DNA from 2 places in the Bradyrhizobium sp. MI1.3 genome. Region 1 is predicted to be linked to the other one. Evidence: riboswitches for the same ligand, from Rfam matches in the RefSeq annotation. Region 1 holds a riboswitch; the other holds the start of a gene.

Region 1 (4,522 bases):
GTGCTGGAGGATATGGGATTTGTTATCAGCGAATGCAGGACTGCTGACGAGTTGCCGCATGTACTCCGCACGGAGTTCCCTGATCTGATCCTGCTCGGCATTGGCTCGGACCGCATCGAGCCTGGACGATTGCTCGAGATACTGGTGCGCGAAGAATTTGCAGGCCGAGTGCTGGCGTTCGGAGCGCGCGAGTCGATCATCATGGCGGCAGTGCAGCAGGTCGGCAGTGAATATGGACTTGCTATGCTGCCGCCGCTCAGGGCGCCGTTTGCAGCCGAGACGTTGCGCGATCGGCTCGGCATGCTCTTGCCAAAAGAGCCGGCGCCCCGTCCCGCGGTCCATGTCGGAGAAGCCTTACACGCTGGCTGGCTTGAGCTCTGGTATGAGCCGAAGTTCGACGCGTGTACCCTTAGCCGCCGCGGCGCCGAGGCGCATGTGCGAATGCGGCACCCGACCTGGGGCGTTGTTCCACCGGCCTATTTCATCCCGGAACCTCACGATCCGCATTTTAGGAACTTGTCGCAGTTCGTGATCGACCGCGCGATCAAGGATTGGCAGTATCTCCTGGAGCAGCAAACTTCGATCGATCTCTCCATCAATCTCCCGGCAGCATTCCTGATTGACCCGCAGGCGGTACGCGATCTCTGTCGGCGCATGCCGTCGCACGCCGCTTTCGGCGGTTTGACGATTGAAATCGAGAGCGTGGAAGCGATCCAGAACCTAGATCTCCTGGTCGAGGTTGCGCGTGAGGTTCGCTTTCACAACATTGGCCTTGCAATCGACAATGTCGGTGCCAATTGGCCGCAGCTGATGGGGATGACAAAATTCCCGTTCATGAAATTGAAAGTGGATCGTCAGTTCGTCGGCGGCTGCGCGAATGGGCCCCTCAAGCGAACGGTGTGCCGCCATATCGTCGATCTAGCCAAAGCGTACAATGTGCGCACCGTCGCCGAAGGTGTGGAGAGCCAGGCTGACCTAATCGCTGTGGCCGAACTCGGCTTCGACCTTGCGCAGGGCCATCTGTTCGGAAAAGCCATGCCACTGAAGCAATTTGCACAGTCATCTTTCAACCCTGCTCCAGCTCGTCAAAAATAGTGTGCGAGTGGCTGAGTGCGGCCAAGCGACGCTCACGAGCACCGCCATGCCTACTCGGCACCAGGCATGAGGCTGAGTGCAATTCGGTCTGCAAGGCCAGTGTCGCTCGTCCCGCCGCCACTTCATTTCCCTCCGAAGCTTGTTATACCACAAGCCCGTTTTGGCATGCCTCCAGCGAGTCCTCCGCGCAGCTAGCGTTGCAGCCATGAGCGAGGCTTGCACAAACCTCCAGTCGGGGTGTGTGACCGGAGGTTTGCCGAGATCCAACGTAGACCTGCGTCCGTTGGCGGTTTTTTGTCGCCGCCGGTTGAGGAAGCGTCAGCCTCGCTTGCCCCCGCGCTGCGTGCCAAACAAACCGACGGACGCTTCCAGCGTCAAGTCGCGACTGACTCTCGCAAGAGGGCCCGAGGGCTCGTAGCCTGAAATTGAAGCGACCTGTTGCTGTCGCAGATGCAACATGGTCTCAGATCCGGGACAGCCGAATTGAGCAAATTGCCCAACATTGAGCGCGTCTGCGTTTGGCACGGCATTTGAAAGGGATCGCCCATGGCATCGCTCGCCTAAGGAGTCGGAAGGCATGGCTTACAAGATCGTCGCTTCGCAATGCACCGTTTGTGGCGCATGTGAGTTCGAGTGTCCCAACGCGGCGATCAGTCTGAAGCGCGACATTTACGTTATCGATGTCAAAAAATGTACGGAGTGCGAGGGCCATTGCGACACGCCGCAATGCGCGGTGGTCTGTCCGGTCCCTGACACCTGTGTCCCGTCCAAGACAGGATAGGCAGCCCGCGACCAAAAGGCCTCATCGCTCGATTTCGCGAACGAAGTTGTAGATGTGGGACCTTGAGGAGACCACGACCGCATGGGGCGCATCGAGGTCGATTAAGATCGTTATGAGCTTAAGACGCTGAGCGACTTCGAGGAACCGCTCAAAGGGCTCTGTCGGAGGACACCGTCGAATTTGTCACGAACAAGGACAAGGCCCTCGATGCTCAGTGGCCGCGTTAAGGCCTATCGTCGCTGGCGGCGAGTCGAGGCGAGGCAGACCGGCGTCGAGCGGCAACGGACGCATCGAAGCCGGGCGCAAAAGTCGCTCAGCACGTGAACACCTAGTGCACCGAGAAGATCATCTTGGCCAACCTCACGGAGGCGGACGACCTCGTGCCTGGTCGCGGGCCCGCCGAACGCCAAGGAGCCGACCTGATCATCCGTGCGGTCCTGGAGCAATCCGGCTTTCGAAATTTCTAGGGAGCCTCGTGGGCTGTGACCAAACGGAGCCGGCCGAGGATGATCGCACGTTCCTGACGCGCAGGTTCGAAAAGCTGCTGACGGAAAAGGTCGCCTCCTCGCGATCACACAGATACCGAAAGCGGCCCGGGTTCGTTCCGGTGGTGGAGCTCAACCGTTACGCGAGCAAGGAGCGAATGCATTCACAAGCGGAGCCTCCACAGATCCGGGCGTATTCACCAGGCCGCGAGCAAGACCGTCGTACCCGCCTAGTGCGCTCGTAATCGCTTGGCAATACCGCAGCGAGAATCGGTAGGTTGACGCATCGATCCTCGTGCGCATAATTCAAGCCGTCGCGGTCTCCGGATTTCGTTTGATCCGGAGCTAAGAGGGAAGCCGGTGCAATGCCGGCGCTGCCCCCGCAACTGTAAGCGGCGAGCCGCTGTCCAACGAAGTCACTGAAGCCATGCGGCTTCGGGAAGGCCGGACAGCAGCGACGACCCGTGAGCCAGGAGACCTGCCTCGACAAGATATCGTCCACGGGCGGGGCGTCCCGGTGTGCGCCAAGCAGTTGTCGCTCACGCGATGTTCGCTGTCTGCGTCCGCCATGGCCTTTGCCCCAACATGGGGTCTAAGCTATGTCAATCCTTTCGCTTCCCGTTGCCACACTGGGGACGTCACGCATCGGCCCACGACGCGAACTCAAATTCGCACTCGAGAGCTACTGGGCGGGAAAATCCAGCGAAGCCGAGCTCCTCGAGGCGGGGAGTGGACTTCGTGCCGCTAATTGGGCACGCCAGAAATCCCGCGGTGCGACCGTCATTCCTTCGAATGACTTCTCGCTCTACGACCATGTGCTCGATACCAGCCTAATGGTCGGCGCCATTCCCGACGTTTACGGCTGGAACGAAGGTCCTGTGTCGCTCAAAACCTACTTCACCATGGCGCGTGGCGCTCAAGACGGTGGTCACGCTCAGCATGGGCCCGGCGTAGCCGCACAGGAGATGACGAAGTGGTTCGATACGAACTACCACTACATGGTGCCGGAATTTCACCAGGATCAGATCTTTAAGCATGCCTCTCGGAAGCCGATTGAGGAATATGAGGAGGCAAGAAGCCTCGGTTATCAGACGCGGCCCGTCCTAGTGGGCCCAGTCACTTTCCTGAAGCTCGGCAAAAGCGTAAATCCCGCATTCAATCCGCTGTCGCTGCTTGATCGACTCCTCCCCGTCTATGTCGATGTTCTCCGCGAACTAGCCTCGCGCGGCGCTGAATGGGTTCAGCTCGACGAGCCATGCCTAGTGATGGACGCCGACGAAGCATCTCGGGCCGCTGTCCGCCGGGCCTATGCTCATTTCGCTAAGGCCGTGCCGGCCCTTAAAATCATGCTGGCCACATACTTCGGGGGTGTCGGCGACAATCTTGAAACAGTCTTGGCCTTGCCCGTTGCCGGGGTTCATGTCGACCTGGTTCGTGCACCTGACCAGTTGGACGCGATTGTCGCCAGAGCAGGTAGAGATCTCGTGGTCTCGCTCGGTGTCGTTGATGGTCGCAACGTGTGGCGCTCTAATCTGCCGGCGCTACTCGACCAACTTGCTCCTATGGTCAAAAAACTGGGCAGGGACCGTGTTCAGATTGCCCCCTCCTGCTCGCTGCTTCATGTTCCGACCGACATTGAACTAGAGATCGATCTCGATCCCAATCTGAAGACGTGGTTGGCGTTCTCAGTGCAGAAGATCAAGGAACTTTCGATATTGGGCAAAGCGCTGGCTGGCCATGCTGCCGACGTGGCCGATGAACTCACGCTCTCAGAGGATGCATCCGTCACCCGCGAAACATCGCCGAAGATCCACAGTGCGAACGTCGCCGGACGAATGGCCGCGATCGACGATAGCATGCGTCGCCGTCGCAGTGCGTTCACCCAGCGCGCCGACGTCCAGCGCGTCGCCTTCGCATTGCCGATGTTTCCAACCACAACCATCGGATCCTTCCCGCAAACGGCGGACGTCCGCAATGCGCGTGCAGCTCATGCGCGGGGAGCGCTGAATGACACGCAGTACGAGCAGCTTCTGAAAGCGGAGACAGCCCATACCGTGCATTGGCAGGAAGATATCGGCCTGGACGTGCTCGTACACGGTGAGTTCGAGCGCAATGACATGGTTCAATACTTTGGCGAGCAGCTGTTGGGTTTCGCATTCAC
Region 2 (4,522 bases), on a different contig from region 1:
ATTGCGGCTTGCGACGCGACAGGGCCACCGGTGTCGCAGAGCACCTTGAGCCGCCGCAATGTCGAGACCGGCAGGGTCGAATAGGCATCCAGCCGCGTGTCATCGCGGCCGTCGGCCGGCAGCACGGCCAGCACGATGCCGCGCTGCTTCGCGAGTTGCTGCAGGGCCGCGAGCCCATATGGCCAATAGGATTCCCCACCGATCAGACGCACGAGGATGCCGCGCGCCTGCGCAAGCGTGCGCTCGATATAGGTGTCGACCGAGAGCGGATGACGCAGTTCGGCGAGATTGACGAGCCGTAGCGACGGCAGGCTGTCGCGACCACGGCGCCAACCGGCCGCGAACGCCGCTAGATCGGAATCCGAATACGAGAGCACCACGAGATCGGCCGGGTCCTGGCCGATGTCCCTTGGTATCGCGGTCTCCTCGAGACCGCGGCTCTCGCGGAAGACGACGTGCATCAGATGCCAGTTCCTGAAAGACCGAGTCCCGCCTTGATCGCGGCTTCATCAATGTTTCCGTGCTCGCCGATCACGACGAGCTTTGACTGCCTCGCACCCGCGCCCCAGGGCTTGTCGAACTGGTGGCGCACGCGCTCGCCGACCGCTTGCAGCAAGAGGCGCATCGGCTTGCCTTCCATCGCGATGTAACCCTTGACGCGCAGCACATTCTGCTCGCGCGCCAGCCGCTGAACGGATGCAACCAGCGCGTCGATATCGGTGACCTCGGGAAGATCGATCACGACCGACGCAAAATCGTCGTGCTCATGATCCTCCTCGCCGTCGTGATGCGAGGGACGCGCGGCGAGATCGTTCTCGGCGGCAGCACCGAGGCCGAGGATGAGGCGCGCGTCGATGGCGCCGTCGGTGATCGCCAGCATCGGCACGCGGCGCGGCATCTCGGCGGTGATCGCCGCTTTGGCGGCTTCGAGCCCTGCCGCGCCCGCAAGATCCGCCTTGGTCAGCAGCACGATGTCGGCGCAGGCGATCTGGTCCTCGAACACTTCCGACAGCGGCGTCTCATGGTCGAGATTCTCGTCCGCCGCACGCTGCGCCTCGACGGCGTCAGGATCGGGCGCGAAACGGCCGGCGGCGACAGCTTCGGCGTCGGCGAGCGCGATCACACCATCGACCGTGATCCGCGAACGGATCTCCGGCCAGTCGAACGCCTTCAACAGCGGCTTGGGCAGCGCCAGGCCCGAGGTCTCGATCAGGATATGATCGGGGCGCACCGGTCGCGACAGCAGCTTCTCCATGGTTGGAATGAAATCGTCGGCGACGGTGCAGCAGATACAGCCATTGGCGAGCTCGATGATGTTCTCTTCCGGGCAATTCGCATCGGCGCAGGATTTCAGAATCTCGCCATCGACGCCCTCGCTGCCGAACTCGTTGACGAGCACCGCGAGCTTCTTGCCGTTGGCATTGGCAAGCAGATGCTGGATCAGCGTGGTCTTGCCGGAGCCGAGAAAGCCCGTGACGACCGTGACCGGGACTTTTGCGAGCGAATTCATTCGGCGGCCTCCGGCACGACGGCCAAGGTGGGAATGGGGGGAATGCGGGCAAGCGATTGCTTGCGGAAGATCTCCGGGCGGCTGCGCCAGGGCACGAGGCCGTCGGGCGCGGCCGCATAGGCCGCGGCGCCCGCGACCACGTCGCTCGCATTCGCATCCGACAGACGGCCATAAACATAGGACCAGCGGCCGGGCGCGCTGAGCGCGACCGAGCAACCCTGGTTGCACGCAGACAGGCATTCGACGGGAACCACGCTGACGCCGTCGGGCACGCCGGCCTCGAGGATCGCACCATGGAGGCGCTTACCCGGCGTCGTCTCGCCCTCGCCAAGCGTCTGGCCGGCGCGGCAGGTGATGCAGACATGAAGTGTGACGGTCATCGCTTCTTCCAGAATAAACAGCGGGAAGCGATGAGGCCCACGAACCGTTCTTGCGAAGGTCCGTTTCCCCGTCGCGGAACACCCCGTCCGCCGGTCCAAAATCGTCCGCGCTGGCAGGTCTCCCGGCTTCCGGAGCAGGGTTTCCCCTTCGATCCCCGCCTTCCCGATCCCCTAGGGGTCAGTGGCTTCGGGCATCTCTCCGGTCACGGTCGCGGGGGCGGCTGCATTTTGGAACCAAATCTTGCCGATTCGGACCCTATCGCATTCCCTCTTCGCCTGTCGTAGGACAGGAACCAACGCCGGGTCACCATTTGCCCCCGACCGCCTCTTGTCAAGCCGAAGGACCCCGTCCGATGACGTCAGAACCGGATACCCAGACGGCCGACGAAACCGACGCCCGTCACGCCTCGAAAATGGCGAAGAAGAAGGTCGCCCGCGACAAGATCATGGCGACCAAGAGCGGCGAAAAGGGCCTCATCATCGTCCACACCGGCGCCGGCAAGGGCAAGTCGTCCTCGGCCTTCGGCATGATCGTCCGCTGCGTCGCCCATGGCTTCCCCTGCGCGGTCGTGCAGTTCATCAAGGGCGCCTGGGACACCGGCGAGCGCCGCATGCTCACCGGTCATTTCGGCGACCTCTGCCAATTCCACGCCATGGGCGAGGGTTTTACCTGGGAGACGCAGGACCGCGCCCGCGATATCGCAGCCGCGCGCGCCGGCTGGGAAAAGGCCAAGGAACTGATCCTCGACCAGAATCTCCGCATGGTCGTGCTCGACGAGATCAACATCGCGCTGCGCTACGATTATCTCGACATCGCCGAAGTTGTCGATTTCCTGGTGACCTCGAAGCCACCGATGACGCATGTCGTGCTCACCGGGCGCAACGCCAAGGACGAGCTGATCGAGATCGCCGATCTCGTCACCGAGATGACGCTGATCAAGCATCCCTTCCGCTCCGGCATCAAGGCGCAAGCCGGCGTCGAGTTCTAAGAAACTCGCGATGGCGCGCGCATTGATGATCCAGGGGGCCGGCTCGGACGTGGGCAAGTCGCTCATCGTCGCCGGTCTCGCGCGCGCGTTTGTTCGACGCGGCCTGCGCGTGCTCCCGTTCAAGCCGCAGAACATGTCGAACAATGCTGCCGTCACGGTCGACGGCGGCGAGATCGGCCGCGCCCAGGCGCTCCAGGCGCTCGCCGCCGGCGTCGAGCCGCACACCGACATGAACCCGGTGCTGCTCAAGCCCGAGACCGATGTCGGCGCGCAGGTGATCGTGCAGGGAAAACGCATCGCGACCGCGCGTGCGCGTGAATATGCGGCGATGAAGCCGTCATTGATGGGCGCCGTGCTGGAGAGCTTCGAGCGGCTGAAGGCGCGCGCCGATCTCGTGCTGGTGGAAGGCGCCGGCAGCCCGGCCGAGGTGAACCTGCGCAAGGCCGACATCGCCAATATGGGTTTTGCGCGCAAGGCTGGCGTGCCGGTCGTGCTGGTCGGCGATATCGACCGCGGCGGTGTCATCGCGCAACTCGTCGGCATCAAGGCGGTGATCGACCCGGATGATGCCGCGATGATCCAGGGTTTTGTCATCAACAAGTTCCGCGGCGATCCCACGCTGTTCGACGACGGCTATAAGCTGATTGAAGAAAAGACCGCATGGCGCGGCTTTGGCGTGCTGCCCTGGTTCGCGCGCGCCGGCGAGCTGCCGGCTGAGGATGCGCTGGGCCTGAGCGATGCGCGCAAGCCGGGCCAATGCAAGATCGCCTGTCTCGCGCTGTCGCGGATCGCCAATTTCGACGATCTCGATCCGCTCAAGCTCGAGCCTGGCGTCGATCTCGTGATGGTGCGGCCGGGCGAGGCAATTCCCGGCGACGTCAGGCTCGTCATCATTCCCGGTTCGAAATCCACGCGCGGCGACCTCGCCTTTCTGCGCGCGCAGGGCTGGGACATCGATCTCCTGGCGCACTACCGCAGAGGCGGCCATGTGCTCGGCCTCTGCGGTGGCTATCAGATGCTCGGACGAAGCGTCACTGATCCCGAGGGGATCGAGGGCCCCGCCGGCGATACACCGGGTCTCGGACTTCTGGATGTCGAGACGGTGATGAGCCCGCAGAAGACATTGACGCTTGTCGCGGCCGTGCATGCCGCGACGGACCAGCCGATCGAGGCTTATGAAATCCACATCGGCCGCACTGATGGGCCGGATCGCGCGCGGCCATTCGCAAGGCTGAACGGGGAACCAGAAGGCGCGATCTCGCGCGACGGACGCGTGCAAGGCAGCTATCTGCACGGCCTGTTCACGTCGGATGATTTCCGCAAGGCGTTCTTGGCGAAGCTCGACATTCCCGCAGGCAACGAGCCCTATCACGCCAGGGTCGAGAGTGCGCTCGATGCGCTTGCCGATCACATCGAGCAACATCTCGACGTCGACGGCCTGCTCGCGCTAGCGCGCTAGCGCCTCGGCCAGGCGCGTCCATTCGGAGTCGCCGCCCGGAAGCCCGAGGCGCAGCCATGTCGGCTCCCGCGCGAACACGCGCGACCAGATATGGCGACGCGCCAGTCTCTCCTGCGCCGCAAGCGCGTCAGGCGTCTCGTAGAGACGAAACAGCTGCGTGCCGCCAACGAGCGTCCAGCCTTGC

What was found. A riboswitch is a leader RNA that binds a small molecule or an ion and turns the genes downstream of it on or off. The one in region 1 is predicted to bind cobalamin.
Region 2: another riboswitch for cobalamin. It lies ahead of AC0L3A_RS00950 (DUF1636 domain-containing protein); the one in region 1 lies ahead of metE (5-methyltetrahydropteroyltriglutamate--homocysteine S-methyltransferase).

What each region holds. Positions count from the first base shown of each region.
Region 1 covers NZ_JBVVPQ010000050.1:8,881-13,402, forward strand. Annotated here, with positions in the region: gene AC0L3A_RS28635 (EAL domain-containing response regulator) at 1-1,095, shown strand, start outside; gene AC0L3A_RS28640 (4Fe-4S binding protein) at 1,673-1,876, shown strand; cobalamin riboswitch at 2,662-2,861, shown strand; gene metE (5-methyltetrahydropteroyltriglutamate--homocysteine S-methyltransferase) at 2,961-4,522, shown strand, end outside.
Region 2 covers NZ_JBVVPQ010000001.1:212,800-217,321, forward strand. Annotated here, with positions in the region: gene cobN (cobaltochelatase subunit CobN) at 1-461, opposite strand, end outside; gene cobW (cobalamin biosynthesis protein CobW) at 461-1,510, opposite strand; gene AC0L3A_RS00950 (DUF1636 domain-containing protein) at 1,507-1,890, opposite strand; cobalamin riboswitch at 1,986-2,203, opposite strand; gene cobO (cob(I)yrinic acid a,c-diamide adenosyltransferase) at 2,244-2,879, shown strand; gene AC0L3A_RS00960 (cobyric acid synthase) at 2,890-4,338, shown strand; gene cobD (threonine-phosphate decarboxylase CobD) at 4,327-4,522, opposite strand, start outside.